2 regions of the Bacillus nitratireducens genome follow, and region 1 is predicted to be linked to the other one. Evidence: riboswitches for the same ligand, from Rfam matches in the RefSeq annotation. Region 1 holds a riboswitch; the other holds the start of a gene.

Region 1 (10,993 bases):
TACACCGTCTTTTACTATATCAAACTCTGCATTTGCTAATGCTTTGCCACCATTTTCCGAATCAATTTTCTTTAATTCAATTTGACCCTTTTGCATGGTATTTTTAATTTCAATTGTTTTTGTTTCTCCAGCTTGAAGTGTAACCTCTACCGGACTTGTTAATTTTTGATATCCTTCAGGTGCTACTTTTTCATAAATTTTATACGTTCCAGGTGTTAAAGTTTGAGGAGCTGAAAAACCTTTTTCGCCTGTTTTCAGTACTGCAACAACCTTATCTTCACTATTTCGAACTTCAAATTCGGCACCTGTTAACTCTTTATTCGGATCCTCAGCATCTATTTTATGAATAGCTACTGTACCTTCTTTTGGAGGTTCCGGCGGCGTAACCGTTACTTCATTCGATGTTAATTTCTTATCATCATAATGTAACTCTGCTTTATTAGGAATCTTCTTATCTACATAAGAAGATAAGTCTGCATCAGCTTTAATTTTCGCCTTAATATTCAAGTTAATTATCTGGTCTTCATATGACTTATAGTCAAAGCTCTCACCGAACGTAAATGTTACTTTACTTGTTTGTTTATCTATCGTTAGCTTTCCTTTAGACGTAATATCTTGACCACTTTGATCAAATACTTTCGCATCTATAACGTCTAATACATCTTCTAAATCATCACTAATTACCATTGATGTATAATTAGGCGGATCTTGTGGTATATGCGTACCAACTTGATATTGAATAGTTTGATCCATTTGTGTTAACTGCTGATTCTCTACAAGCTTACCATTCTCATTAACTATATTTTTTTCAATGCTAGGTGGATTATTGTCACCTGAACCGGTTCCTCCCCCACCACTTACAAATACTTGTCCTACTTTTTCTTCAGTTTCAATATTTTTGCCTTCTAATTTCACTGTATTTTTATGAGGCTTTGCAGCAGGATTTGTAATTTTTGTTTTATATCTTAAAATATAACCTTTTGAGCTGTCTGGAAATTCAATTGTAAATCCAGCCTTCGTTGTATTGATTTTAATTTTAGATAAATCTGCTGGCTTAATATTTGTTGCTGCATAGCCATCTTCAAATACAGCCTCTTCTAATACTAAGCTATCTGTAATTAATTCATGCCCAGGTCCTAATGTGTCTGTTAATTTAAGATCTTGCATTTCTGTTCCAGTTGCATTTACATATACCGTCCAGTCTGCAATTGAAGGATCTTCCTGATTATAAGAACCCCATTTCAATAGATTATCTGTATTGGGCTGTGGCTTCGGTCTCTCTGTCGTATTATTTACACTTACTTCTTTATCTACGATTTGACCATCAACGTTAAATTCTAATGGGATTTTTTGAACACCATCATATGCTTCTAGAGCAAAATAGAATTCTACGAATAAAGAACCTTTAATGTTATTCTTTCCTTCTACATAATCACCCATAGTACACGTCAATAGACCATTTTTCATCTCACATGTACCAACTGTTTTTCCTTCAGCATCTTTTAAAGGAAAACTCATATTCATAAGATCTTTTCGAAATTCTTTTGGCATATCAATTGTGAATTGATCTCCACTTTTTATCTGTTCTTTAGCTGACCACTTCACTTCTACTTTCATACCATCTGAAGCCTGATATGGTTCAGATATCGTGCCATCAGTACGGGAAATGCTAATATCATCCACCGGACTTTTCATCACAGCAGCTTGAATAACTGGAGCCCACACATTCAGCACTGAAAATAATACTAGAAAAACTAATGAAACCATTGAAATGTGCCTTTTAGTACTTTTTGCTTGCATATTTTCCTCCTTGAATATTATATTTATATAATAAAAAAGATCATCCAATTGCATCAAAAGTGCAACCAGACGATCTTAGTAACCAATATATATTACCGTAGACTCTAAGCTTTGCGGCCTATCCTTTCGAATAGTGTGCTAAAAATATGTTTTATTCTTTTTTTGTTTCATTTCCCACTTGTACCAAATATTACTATACCGTCTGGACGGTTATAATTCAACATCTATACAATTGTTCTATTATTCTAATTAAAAAAACAATTCCCCACCGGATTAAACAAACCAATGGGGAATTTTTTCATTCTATAGTTTATATATTCTATTTATAAGAAGCATTAATAAGGGCTTGAATCACTTTTTCTCTTAATTCAGGACTTAGTCTTCCGATCCCTAAATATTCCGAATACCATAATCCATCAGCTGCTAATCTAATAATTGTGGCACAAACAGAATCCATTTCATCATTTTCTATTTTAGTTTGCAATTGCTGAAATGCTTGTTGTAATGGCTCAAGTAATTCAGGTTTTAGCATTAATGCTGCCATCATACTACTACACAACTCTTCTGTTCTGTTCTCATTACTTAATCTTTCCTCTACAAAAGAACGAACCCACCTTCCTTTCTTCTCTGTGTCTTCCGTTACCCTATTATGAATAGCACCATGATACTCCTCTGTCCCTTTGAGTATCATGCCTTCTATTAAAGCTTCTTTATTTGAAAAGTGATACAATAATCCCCCTTTACTTACACCTGCCTCTTTTGCTACTGCTTCTAAAGTTAACTTAGCTACTCCTTTAAATTGAACAATTTGAGAAGCGGCGGCTAAAATTTTTTGCCGTGTTATGCTCGTGTTCATTCCTTTTTAAACCCTCATTTCTACTAATTCTATCTAAATACGTATTTTATCTTTAATATTGTTGAGTACTACTAGGTATTTTTTTATTCAATATAGGCCTCATTATTTTTGAATTGTGAGTTGCTTCTTCTATTAAAAATTTCCATATCATCCAATATGATAACATTAAATACACTACGTTGACTATACATCTATACATTTATATTAATTCCTAATATACCCATAAACATGAAATGTCATTTTAACGAGTTGATTTCCTATCCTTTAGTTTTCAAGCATTTTTCGAAGCTGGTCTTCCTACCACCCTATCAGCGTTATTGTTTTATTTTATAAGACGGTGTCAATTCTTTAATCACTAAATAAAAAATGTTATTACTTCTCTTTCTATAAGTAATAACATTTTCTACCTATAAACCACTTAACAAATTTGCTTCCAACTAGAATCCTTCACATCTTCACTAGTCGGCTTTCTAACTGATCCAACCAAACATTCCTCGCAAGCACCAAATGCAATGAAATTTTTCTGTGCTTGCCTTAACGAGGGCTTATTTGCTCCGCCTTCAAAGTCATGATCGTTAAACTGAACAGGATCATCTTCCCAATAACATATATTACAAATTTCATATGTACCTGGTGATTCTTCTTCTAACATTTTATATCCGCAGCATGGACAAGTGTATTTCATTCTGTCACTCCATTATTAATTTATTTTTTCTCCCATATATTCCGGCCCACAAAGAATGTAACAGCGCAAATCATAGTTATTACCATGAAAAAAACATTAGAATCTTCATATGTAGTTGGAATTCCTACCGTTACGAAAACAATACTAAAGGCTAAAAGTAAATATACTAATAAAGATATGATATAGCTTAGTTTAAATCGTAAAATGATACCTCTAAACAATAGCTCACCAAGAAGACAGCCACCTAAAATGATAGGTACTCCAAAATACAATGTAAGGACTCCCATTTGCGCAGTAGATTGAATTATCTTTCCAATTATGTTCGGCGAAGTCATCTCATCATTTTTCCCCATCCTATCATATAAATCAAGTGCCGTTGCTGAAATAAAGAAACTTAATATAGCAAATGAATACGGTATTAAAAATTTGCTCATTCTCATTCACCTCACTTTTTTGCTTCACATATATTATTAATTATTTTTTATCATTTTCACATAAAAAAATAACCCTCTATGATAAAACATAGAGGGTAGAATTTCTATATAAAAACCTATACCTTATCCTGAAGTGACCCCCGCGAACGGAACACCTAAACTATCTGTGCCCTATATTCTTTGGGGGATAGGTGGTTATTAGAAAGTAGTGTCTTCTTTTTTATAATATTCTTTTGAAATCTCTTCATAAAACGCTGCCGATGTCGAATAGAAATAAGGTACTAACCATAAGAAACCGATTCCTAAAGTAAGAATACTTAAAATGAACCAACCTAAGAAACTTAAGCATAGTAAAAAGTAATCCATTTTATGTCCATTCATCATACGACGACTTTCAGTAATCGCTTGATTCGCTGTATATTCTGGATGATCATTCAAAATAAAATATGTCATAGAATAAGAAAATGATTTAATAATACCTGGAATAATAAGAAGTAATGTCCATAGAATCAAGTATACATACATTAATAAGTATGTTAAAAACGATTTCATAAGCTTACTTCCATCACTAAACCATCTAAATATATGACCAATGCGAACACTAGTCCCACGAATTGCATTTAAAACAAGATAATAGGCGCCCATTGTTAACGGACCGATAACAAGCATTGCAATAATACTTACTGTAAGCGAATCACTTGCTTCTTCCCAACCCCAAAACATCGAGAAAACACCCGTGATTAGAAATTCCACAGCTCCAATAAGGATTCCAAGTAATAGTGTTGCCCCTACCGCTAATCCCCATTTTCCTTTTAATGCATCAAGTGCTTCTCTTTTTAACTGACTTATCATATATAGCCTCCTAATACTTTTTCTATATCAGTATACCATTTATATCAAAAATTCCACAGATTTTCCTGAAATAGAAGTATACTACTTTTTTTGATATGTATTGATATATGTGCGCTGTCGCTGTACTAATACATGGATTAAGTCACTCATTTTCCTATAACAAAAAAAGCCTGCCTTTCATAATAGGCAAGCTTTTTCAAGTTAATCCTCACTTATTCTCTTCTTATACCAATCCTGCATTCTCTCCGCATCTTCAACTCTCGTATGTTCTAATTTATAATTCGATGATGCACTAGAAAAATTATAGGTACATAAATCCGCCCGGCGCTGGAAATATGATTGTGTTTTTTCAATTGATTGGACGTGTCTTCTTCTTACAAGTCCTGTATGTTTCCCAATACTACGATGTATGATCGTAATTTGTTCTCCGTTTACGCCGTAACCATTTGTTTTAAATGTTGCGTATCCAAGTGTAAAGATGAGGATAGCGAGCGGTAACAACGCCCACATGATGTAATACTTTTCAAAGTATATGCTTATTCCAGTAAGCGGGATTGCTAGCATTGCGAAGAATATGAAACTATCAATTAAGTAACGGCGCAAGGCTGCTTTTGGTAATGCAATAATGTTTGTATTCAGTTCATATGGCAATTGTAAATGAGCAAGTAACTGTTGCACGCGATCTTTTCGAATAATCGGATGCAATGTAACTTTGTCTTTCTCTTCTCCCAAGCCCTTACTTTGAATGACTTCGACTTGCACAGCACAATAACCGAATGGCTGACGTAAAATACTTTCTTTTATCGTAATACCTTGAATACGGTGCAATTTTAGTACAAGTTCTTTTTTCTCAAGTAATCCTTGCGAAATGCGGACTTCATCATTTCTTCGATTCACTGTGAAATCTCCATGTTTCAACGCATAACCAATTGTGGATATCATCCAAGAAACGACAAGTAAAATAGCTACCATGTAAATCCAGCCGTATATATCATGATCCATTACATACGACTCTACGCTATTTTTTATCCATTTCGGAATGTATTCATCTACTTGGTTATAAACGAAAAATATTAAAGAGAATAACAATCCAAATTGACCAGATGTAACAGATGCTAATAAAATTTCTTTCAAAGTTAATTTGTACTCTGTCGCTTGCTTTTCCTCTGTAATGACTTCTTTTTCTACTACTTCTAACGTTTCTTCTGCTTTCACTTCTGGAGTTAGCTCATTTAGTAAGGAGATAAGTTCCTTCGCCTCATCTTCCGTAATACCAGCTAAGCTTACTTCTGCATCATCGCCTCCGCCAGCTGTTTCGATTTGAATTTTCTTTAAACCAAGCATTTGATATAACACGTTTGAACTTGTATTAATCGTTTGAACACGTTCTTTATTTAAGTAGCTCTCCTTCTTCACAAAGAGCCCTTGTTTCACATGTAATACGTTATTTTCAACCCAGTATGTTGTGTAATACCATTTTTCAAACGCTGAAAAGACGGTGAGTAAACCGAATCCAGCGGGAATTAAATACCAAAATGGAAACTTTCCATTTAAACTAAACATGAAAATAAGTAGTGGTATAAAGTCTGTTATTTTTAATTCTAATAACATCGTAATGGGATGCTGCCTCTTATACATCCTCATCACTCACTTTCGCTAATTCTGCGATTTTCGTTTTCAACATTTCTGCTTCATACATCGTTAAACCTGGGATGCTGTGAGAAGTTGCCGCTGTTGAAATATGTAATTCTGCTAATCCATATTTTCTCATAATTGGTCCTTGTTCAATTGTAACGTGCTGTACACGAATCATCGGTACTAATACGCGCTTTACAACGAAAAGACCGTGCTGAATTTCAAGCTCTTCTTCATTTAATTGATAGCTATAATAACGCTGACGCAGTTTCGGGAATAGGAAGTACTCAAATGGTGCTAGTGCAACTGTTAACCCGATCAGCACATACAAAATCCACGCCCACCAATCAAACTTTATCATAAGGAACAGGTAAGCTAAAATGACGAGAATACCGATCCCTTCCTCAATTACAGCACGAACTTTCCACACCTTGATCATGTCAGGATGAATTTCATTTTTCAATGGATCCATGTAACCACTCCAAATCTAGTAATCTAATATACGAATACTCTCAATCTATATTTTACATAACTTTACAGAAAATTGAAATTTAATTATCTTTCTTCTCAGGAATAAAATATCCGAACCAAAGTAACCACACGAAACCGATTAATGCAAACCAACCTTTATCCGCTTGAAAAGATTCAATCATACCTGGAATTTTATAAACGCCAATCAATCCAAGAAAACCGAGCCACCAGTTTTTTTGCATTTTCACCTTTAGTCCTCCTTCATTACGTTTTTCACATTTCGAATCCAAATTTCTTTATACTTTAACTGGAACCCTATTAATATGTAATTACTCATATTATCAATAACGAGCGCTAACGTATGCGCGTTTTCTTCTGTTCCATGTTCTGACACAATACCAAGTTCCACACCTTGCTTCAATAAATCGTGGAATCCATTTAAGAAATCTTCTTGTATTTCAAATAAGCGTTTCTGATACTTTTCATTTCGCGTCGCAGTTACGATGAATTCATTTATAACGCGTAATACGCCTTCTTGACCTTCATACTCAGACAACATATGTAAACCATCTGCGATTAACTTTTCTGCAAAGTTTTCTTTCGTATATTGGTCTTTATCGAAGTAATTTACGAAATGATATTCAGAAAAAATCTCTTCAAATAAAAAATCTACTAACGCTTCTTTAGACGGAAAATGATAATAAATAGCTGGCTTTGATATGCCTACTTCTTTCGCAATCATGGAAAGACTCATCTTCTCAATACCATGCTCTGCCATGAGTTTAAATGATGCCTCGACAATGTTTTGCGATGTTTGTAAATTCTTTGTCATACTGTACCTCACTTATTTTTACTTACCGGTCGGTAAGTAAATTGTAAAATAAAAAATCATCGTTTGCAAGTTTGATTCAAAACTGTATATTACTTTTTCAATCTACATTATGGATCTAGGATCATATTCCTTAATAATGACTAAAATAATCTTTAATCCAGTTAAACTACAAAAAGCACCTTTGTGAGTGCTTCTTGTAATTTAATATTTAGGCCCCATGTAATCATAACTTTGATCTAGCGCTTTTAATAAATCAATCGCACCCTTTAACTCTCTTTTATCAGACTCTAATTCTTCCATCCTTCTTTCGATATCTTTTTTAAAAGATTCTAAATCGCTAATGGCTTTTTTTCCCACCCCAAGTTGAGACCAACTTGATAAGAGTAAATTATGTACATTACTTACAACCCTTTTATTATGGTTTAAGTCTTGAATCATATGATCAAATTGCTGTAAAGCTTGGCTCAATGCTTCTTCATTTAAGTAAATTCTCGGCATCCTAATCTTCTCCCTTAATATTGTTGATCCGTCTTCTTATAATCATCGGCTTTCTTCTCAATAAAATCTGAAATTTCCGTTGCTGTTCGTATGTACCAAAAACTTAAATGCTCTACATGTGCACGTATATTATTTACTTTAGCTTCTACCCGTCTACTTTCAGCCGTTTCTAATAATGTCATCATATTAGAAATTAACCTCGGTACTCTATCTTGAAATTCTTGCGCGTTTCGCTTCATATCTCTTACAGCTTGTTCTAAATTCTCTACCACTACACGAATTTCTCCCCCGCCTAATAACGCACCTGGTGAATCATAAACTCTTTCATTCGTGTCTACATTTAACAAGTATTTATTGGATAAAGACCCATTCTCTCCAAACCGGAAGTTCTGATCTGTTTGATAATGATAACCAGGGCCACTTATCGAATTCAAAAATCGGGTAACATCCATCCCAAGCTTTTGCTGTAATGGTAACTTTGACATTGCTTCTTTCGAAATTGGTGGTGTTACCGCATAAGTAGATCCTATATGACTTTCATATGAGCCAAACGGCCCATAACCAATCGAATCATTTCCATGAACAACACTTACAATTCTATTATTAAATTCACCATTATTTGCTTTTTCTTGTAAATCAGGCGGTAACAAATGTTTTGCACTCGGCGCATTCCACGACAAACATCTTACGCTATCATTAAATGCTGCAACATATTCAGCTAAAGCGCCACCTAACGAATGACCTGTCGTATATATCTCGACATCATCCCTATCCTTGTATGTATCCGTTACTTGTTTCATGACTCTTTCAGCTTGTTCGAATTGATTGTGTGTTTCCCAACGTTGATGCTCTTCATTCCAATATTTCTTTGAATCTGCATTCTCAGTCCCTGCTACAGGAGGTGCTGCTGGTTCATGAACACCTTCTCGTAATACAAAATGATTGGTATCCGTTTTTAAATCCTTCATGCCTTCCCCTGACTTCATCGGAATGCCTAAAGAGTTTTTCTCTATAATTTTATCCCCTTCTGTACCTCGGAAAGCTACCATAACTTGCTTTTTGCCATCCACATCTCGTTCAAAGGCTACTGCGTCCATTCCGGTTTGTTTGTCGTGGAATGTTTTTTCTACTTTCCATGTTTGGACAATATTATCATGAGTATCTTTAACATCAAATTCTTTTTTTAATTGCTTATCATTACGATAAGCCCCTTTTGCTAATTGATAATAACTTAAGTCTAATACTTGATCATTTTCACTCAAAACATTTCCCCTCCCAAGAATTTTAAGATATCCTAAATATAGGATAACATTCAAGGAGGCTTATTGATTGAAAAAATATTATTTAGGATTAATGATGGTCTTTATATTAATGTTTATAGGAGGGTGTAGTATGGATAAAAAAAATGAGGAACAACAAATCGTTAATAAAGCAAAAGAAACAACCATTCAATATTTTAAAGAAAAACATAATTTAGATGTAGTAATTACAGGACATAGCTTTCCTCCAAATGATTTTCAAACTGTATTTATAGATGGTTATGTTAAGGATGATAAAAGTAAAGAATTCTCAGTAGATGTAGAATTTGGTGATGGGGAATATAGGGTAGGTTCTATATCTCGTTCTGAAAACTTTAAATTAAATTATTAATAATAATTCTAAAAAAATTTAATAATATTTAAGATTAATATAATATATAGGGCTTGGTTACCAAGTCTATCAAAGACACTTTATAGTGTCTTTTTTACGTAAAATATTTTAGCATATCAGATTTTTTCTTAACAAAATGATTGGTATCCGTTTTTAAATCCTTCATGCCTCCCCCTGGTTTCATCGGAATGCCTAAAAAATTTTTCTCTATAATTTTATCCCCTTCTGTCCCTCGGAAAGCTACCATAACTTGCTTTTTCCCATTTATATCTCGTTCAAAGACTACTGCGTCCATTCTGGTTTGTTTGTCGTGGAATGTTTCACTTGTTCCCCACTTTTGTATACTATTCCCATCCCTGTCTAAGACAGAAAATCCTTTTGCTAAATCCTTATCAGATTGATAAGCGCCCCTTGACAGCTGATAATAACTTGAATCTAAAACTTTATTATTTTCACTCCTAGAAAATTTAATATATTCTAAATATAGGATAACATTAATGGAGGAATGATAATTGAAAAAATTTTTTTAGGACTAATCATAATTTTTACACTAATATTTTCAGGGGGATGTAGTATGAATACTGATAAAAAAATGAGGAACAACAAATCGTTAATAAAGCAACAGAAGAAACCATTCAGTATTTCAAAAAAACAGAGGGCTTAGATGTAACAATTACTGATTATGAATTTGGACCAAAAGACTTTCAAACTATCTCTATATCAGGCTATGTGACTAATGATAAAACTAAAGAATTTACTGCTTCAGTTGAATACGCAAATAATTATCATATCGGCGCTGTTTCAGCCACCAAAAATTTAGAGCTTAAAAACTAATAATTGGGGCACTTTAGAGTGCCTTTTCTTTTTGCTTCACCACACAATGTTCAGTGAATATAAAATTTAGTGAAGAGGAATATAACGCACTATTAATGGAGTGATTATTCGTGAAAAAATATAGTATAAGATTATTCATTATTCATTATTCTTACACTTATACTTTTAGGAGGATGCAGTATGAATAATAAAACAAATGAAGAAAAAGAAATAGTAACAAAGGCAGAAGAGGTAACAATTAAATATTTTAAAGAAACAGAGGGCTTAGATGTAACAATCACTGATCATAAATTTGGACAAAAAGATTTTCAAACTATCCTTATCTCAGGTTATGTAACAAATGACAAAAGTAAAAAATTTACCGCTTCAGTCCAATACGCTAATGATTATCATATTGGTTCTATTTCAGCGTCTAATAATTTGAATTTTAAACACTAAATCTAATA
Region 2 (4,722 bases), on a different contig from region 1:
CTGGTACTGGAAATGGTAATGTTGTAAATATTGCAAAACAGGCAGCGGATGAATTAAATACAGTTGCGGTAATTACTGGAGAAGAAGACGTTGTTACAGACGGAGAGCGAACTATTCTTATTCGAAATGGCCATCCTATTTTAACGAAAGTGACTGGAACAGGTTGTTTACTAACTTCTGTAATAGGAGCATTTGTAGCAGTAGAAAAGGATTATGTAAAGGCAGCAGTAGCGGCATTAACGTTTTATGGTGTAGCTGCGGAACTGGCAGCTGCTAAGACAGTGGAAAAGGGACCTGGTAGTTTCCAAATTGAATTTTTAAATCAGTTAGCGAATACAACTTCAGATGATATTAAGAAATATGGGAAGATTGAGCTTATATAGTAAGGAGGGGAACGAGATGCCGCGTATTACAAAGGCTGAAATGTCTAGATTATTATCGGTATATTTTATTATGGGAAGTAACAATTGTACGAAGGAGCCACTACAAGTATTGAGAGATGCACTAGAAGGCGGTATAACAATTTTTCAATTTCGTGAAAAGGGGGAAGGCGCTTTAACGGGAGAGAAACGTATTTGTTTCGCAAAAGAACTACAAGCAATTTGTAAGGAGTACGGTGTACCATTCATCGTAAATGATGATGTGGAACTAGCTCTTGAGTTAGATGCAGATGGCGTGCATGTTGGACAAGATGATGAAGGAATTACTTCTGTTCGTGAAAAAATGGGAGATAAAATTGTGGGTGTATCTACCCATACAATTGAAGAAGCACGCTGGGCAATTGAAAACGGAGCTGATTATTTAGGTGTTGGCCCTATTTTCCCAACGAGTACGAAAAAAGATACGAAAGCAGTTCAAGGAACGAAAGGTTTAGCCCACTTTAGAGAACAAGGAATTATGATACCGATTGTTGGTATCGGTGGGATTACGATTGAAAATACTGCTTCGGTTATAGAAGCCGGTGCGGATGGTGTCTCTGTTATTTCTGCGATTAGTTTAGTGGAATCTGCGTATGAGAGTACGAAGAAGCTAGTAGAGGAAGTAAGTAAGAGTTTGTAGATTTGTAAAAAAGTTGTTTCGTTTATTTAAACAAACGTTTGATTAAAAAAGCACAAACCTTTTAAAATTGTAGGTTTGTGCTTTAATTTAAAACATAATTGAAATTAAGAGCATTCCAATTCCGATAGAAGTAAAGGTTGCGATTAGGCCAGGAATCATAAAGCTATGATTTAAAACATACTTACCAATTCCTGTTGTACCAGTGCGATCAAAATTAATTGCAGCAACAATTGTCCCGTAGTTTGGAATGAAGAAGTATCCATTTACTGCAGGGAACATTGCAATTAGTAAAGCTGGTGGAATACCAAGTGATAGTCCAAGTGGCATTAAAGCACGAACTGTTGCTGCTTGGCTATACAGTAAAATAGATAGAATGAATAATGCGATAGCAAACAGCCATGGTGCACTAGTCACTAAGTGTTGAATTGATCCTTGAATCATATTTAAGTTTCCGTTGAAGAACGTATCTCCCATCCAAGCGATACCAAAAATAGCAACAACTGCTGTTGCCCCCGCTTTAAAGACGTTACCAGACACAATGCTTTCTACATTTGGTTTACAGAAAATAATAATAAGAGCTGCGATAGTTAACATAACCATTTCAATTGTGTTTGGCATGGAAAGACGAGCTAACTTCCCGTCAACCATCCATCCCGGACGAAGTGCTTCAAATGAACCAAGAAGTACGACAAGGAAAGTTCCTACTAGGAAAAGGATAACTGATAATTTAGCGCCTTTTGCACCCACAAATTCTTTTTTCTCTTCAAGTTTAGGGATCATTCCCTCTTTTAATCGCTTCAAGTATTCAGGATCTTCATTTAATTCTTTTCCCATTTTACTAGCAACGAATGCAGCTACCATACAAGCGATGAAAGTAGAAGGGATACTGACTTTTAAAATATCTAACAAGGTGATTTTATAGTCGGCTAACATTGCTAACAGTGCAACTGTTGCAGCCGATATTGGACTAGCTGTAATTGCCTGCTGTGAAGCGATAACGGCAATTGACATAGGTCGTTCAGGTCTAATTCCTGATTCACGAGATACTTCGGCGATAACAGGAAGTACAGAATAAGCGACATGACCTGTTCCTGCGCATAGTGTGAATAAATAAGTAACAATAGGAGCAAAGAATGTAATGCGCTTTGGGTTTTTTCGTAATGCTTTCTCAGCGAGATGGACAAGATAATCCATTCCTCCAGCAGCTTGCAAAGCACCGGCAGCTGTAATTACTGCTAAAATCATAAGCATTACATCAATAGGAGGAGCTGTAGGTTGTAAGTGGAAGACGAAAACAAGTATTGCCATACCAACGCCACCCATTACTCCTAGACCAACTCCACCTAAGCGTGCGCCAATAAAAATGCAGAGTAGTAACGTAAGAAATTGTAGCCAAAACATAATAAACTACCTCCGAAATTCGTAAGTTAAGATATATTCGAATAGTTTAATTTGAATGAAAATTAAATGAATATCCGGAATAATCCTTGTGTTGTATACGTTTTTTATTATATAACACAAGAAATGTAACATTCACGAACTTTGTTAAATTATTTCGAAAAAATAATACATTAAAACTTTATATTTGCATCTCTAAATAAGTGGACATTTTAATTTTTATGTTGTAATCTTTGAAAGAGAATATTTTAATTCTCATAGAACTCCCATATCGTTCAACTCGTTCAGCGAGAAAGGCAAACTGATGGAAACATGAGGACGCAAAACTACAGGGGCTAAGGTCAAACGACTATGCTAGCCAGTTACCGGACGGATAGGGTTGGTCTTGACCAATGCTCTTTTCATTGGTCTTTTTTTTATTTGTAGACAAATAAGAATTGTTGTCATTTATTAATAAGGTTTATATTTTAATAGTTTTACTTTAAATTAAGTTAATTAAGAAAGGTGATGTTAATGAAAAAAAATTGGCACAAGCTATCATTTCTTCAAAAAAATGTATTGTTAACTGTGTTAGTTATTTTGACGCTTGTTGGTACTATGGGAGCGTTAAGTTTTAACATGTTTCAAAATAGTATGATGTCTATATTTGAAAGGCATTCTTTTGAAACAGGAGATACGATATTACATAAATTAGACGCGGAAATATTGAGAGATGTTGCAAAAGACCCAACGGCAGAAAGAGAAAAGAGAGAGAAGTTAACAGAGAAATTAGATGAATCAACGGAAGAATTGAACAGTGTTGGACAAACGTATATTGTTGGAGCGAAAAAAAATGAAAAAGGTGAGCTACAAATCATTGATTTGTCTACAGGTTTAGCAAATGTTGTTGAAGTAAGGCCGGGAGAATATTATAAACAACCAGATCTTTGGATGGAAGCATATGATAAAGTAATGAGCACAAAAAAAGCAAACATGACAGAAGTATATGAAGACGCATTAGGAACATGGGTAACGATATTAGAGCCGATTAAAGATGGAGAAGGTAACATTGTGGCACTTGTTGCAGCTGATGTAGATGCTTCTATTGTTCCTAGTACAAAAGAAAAGTTCATTATACAAGGCTTAATGTTTATTTGTATTTCTGTTTTAATTGCAACTGTTATTCAATTCTTAATTGTGCGTAACGCACTTGCTCCATTACGGGATTTGCGTGAAGGATTGCGCAGAGTCGGTGAAGGTGATTTAAGTATTAAATTAGAGGAAAGACCAGATGATATTGGTATTATTAATGCGTATTTTAATAATACCATTGAGAAGTTTAAAGGAATTATAGATAAAGTGAAGCAGACAGCAGAACAGGTTTCCTTATCTTCGCAAGAATTGTCAGTGAGTACGAAAGAGAATAGCATGGCAGTCCAAGGAATCGTAAGTTCTATAGTTGAGTTAAGGGCTGGCGTTCAATCACAAGAAACTTCAGTACCAAAGTATTTAGGTATTGTATATGAAATGGAAGATAGGATGGAAGAGATAACTAATACTGCAAAACAAATGGCGAAAGAGTCTGAAGGTACGAAGCATCATTCAATAAAAGAAAATGGTGTTATTGAACAAATCATTAATCAAATGAGTTTAATCCAAAATGCAGTACAAGATTTATCTTCTATCATTTACTCGTTAGAAACAAGGTCAAAAGAAATAAGTGACATTGTAACTGTAATTACAGGTATTTCAAATCAAACGAACTTACTAGCTTTAAATGCTTCCATTGAAGCATCACGTGCTGGGGCAGCTGGGCGAGGATTTGCAGTTGTTGCCGATGAAGTTCGTAAATTAGCAGAGAAAACGGAAGCATCAGCAAAAGACATAGCTAAATTAATAGGGGAAACGCAAGTTGAAACGGAAGAAGCTGTTGTTTCAATACAAAAAGCTTCAAAAGAAGTAGAATCCGGAATTAAACTTTTTCAAAGTAGTGGTGCTTTCTTTGAAAAAATTTCAAAATCAGCACAATCTGTTACAAATCAAGTTAGAGTTGTTTCTAGCAATTCAAGTGATATATTGCAAAATAGCCAAAATATTGTTCGTGTTGTAAATGAACTATCACTTATTGCAAATACGTATGCAAATAGTAGTAATAATATTGAAGAAAGTATGAAAGAACAGGAAATGTCTGTACAAGATATTGCTGAATTAGCCAGTTCTTTAAGCTGGCTTTCACAGGAGTTACAAGAGTTAATAGGGGAATTCAAAAGTTAAATGAAATGATTA

The links. Region 1 has a riboswitch for cyclic di-GMP ahead of Q3V31_RS06015 (SpaA isopeptide-forming pilin-related protein). Riboswitches for the same ligand answer to the same signal wherever they lie in the genome.
Region 2: another riboswitch for cyclic di-GMP. It lies ahead of Q3V31_RS23965 (methyl-accepting chemotaxis protein); the one in region 1 lies ahead of Q3V31_RS06015 (SpaA isopeptide-forming pilin-related protein).

The regions. Positions count from the first base shown of each region.
Region 1 covers NZ_JAUMJO010000001.1:1,141,059-1,152,051, forward strand. Annotated here, with positions in the region: partial or broken gene Q3V31_RS06015 (SpaA isopeptide-forming pilin-related protein) at 1-1,800, opposite strand, end outside; cyclic di-GMP riboswitch class I at 1,858-1,950, opposite strand; gene Q3V31_RS06020 (TetR/AcrR family transcriptional regulator) at 2,120-2,656, opposite strand; gene Q3V31_RS06025 (CPCC family cysteine-rich protein) at 3,075-3,341, opposite strand; gene Q3V31_RS06030 (hypothetical protein) at 3,362-3,775, opposite strand; gene Q3V31_RS06035 (DUF975 family protein) at 3,974-4,627, opposite strand; gene Q3V31_RS06040 (PH domain-containing protein) at 4,829-6,265, opposite strand; gene Q3V31_RS06045 (PH domain-containing protein) at 6,258-6,734, opposite strand; gene Q3V31_RS06050 (hypothetical protein) at 6,814-6,981, opposite strand; gene Q3V31_RS06055 (TetR/AcrR family transcriptional regulator) at 6,984-7,565, opposite strand; gene Q3V31_RS06060 (hypothetical protein) at 7,767-8,063, opposite strand; gene Q3V31_RS06065 (lipase family protein) at 8,078-9,325, opposite strand; gene Q3V31_RS06070 (hypothetical protein) at 9,417-9,713, shown strand; partial or broken gene Q3V31_RS06075 (lipase family protein) at 9,835-10,185, opposite strand; partial or broken gene Q3V31_RS06080 (DUF1433 domain-containing protein) at 10,219-10,547, shown strand; gene Q3V31_RS06085 (DUF1433 domain-containing protein) at 10,692-10,985, shown strand.
Region 2 covers NZ_JAUMJO010000007.1:128,658-133,379, forward strand. Annotated here, with positions in the region: gene thiM (hydroxyethylthiazole kinase) at 1-383, shown strand, start outside; gene thiE (thiamine phosphate synthase) at 400-1,059, shown strand; gene Q3V31_RS23960 (anaerobic C4-dicarboxylate transporter family protein) at 1,147-2,460, opposite strand; cyclic di-GMP riboswitch class I at 2,743-2,827, shown strand; gene Q3V31_RS23965 (methyl-accepting chemotaxis protein) at 2,971-4,710, shown strand.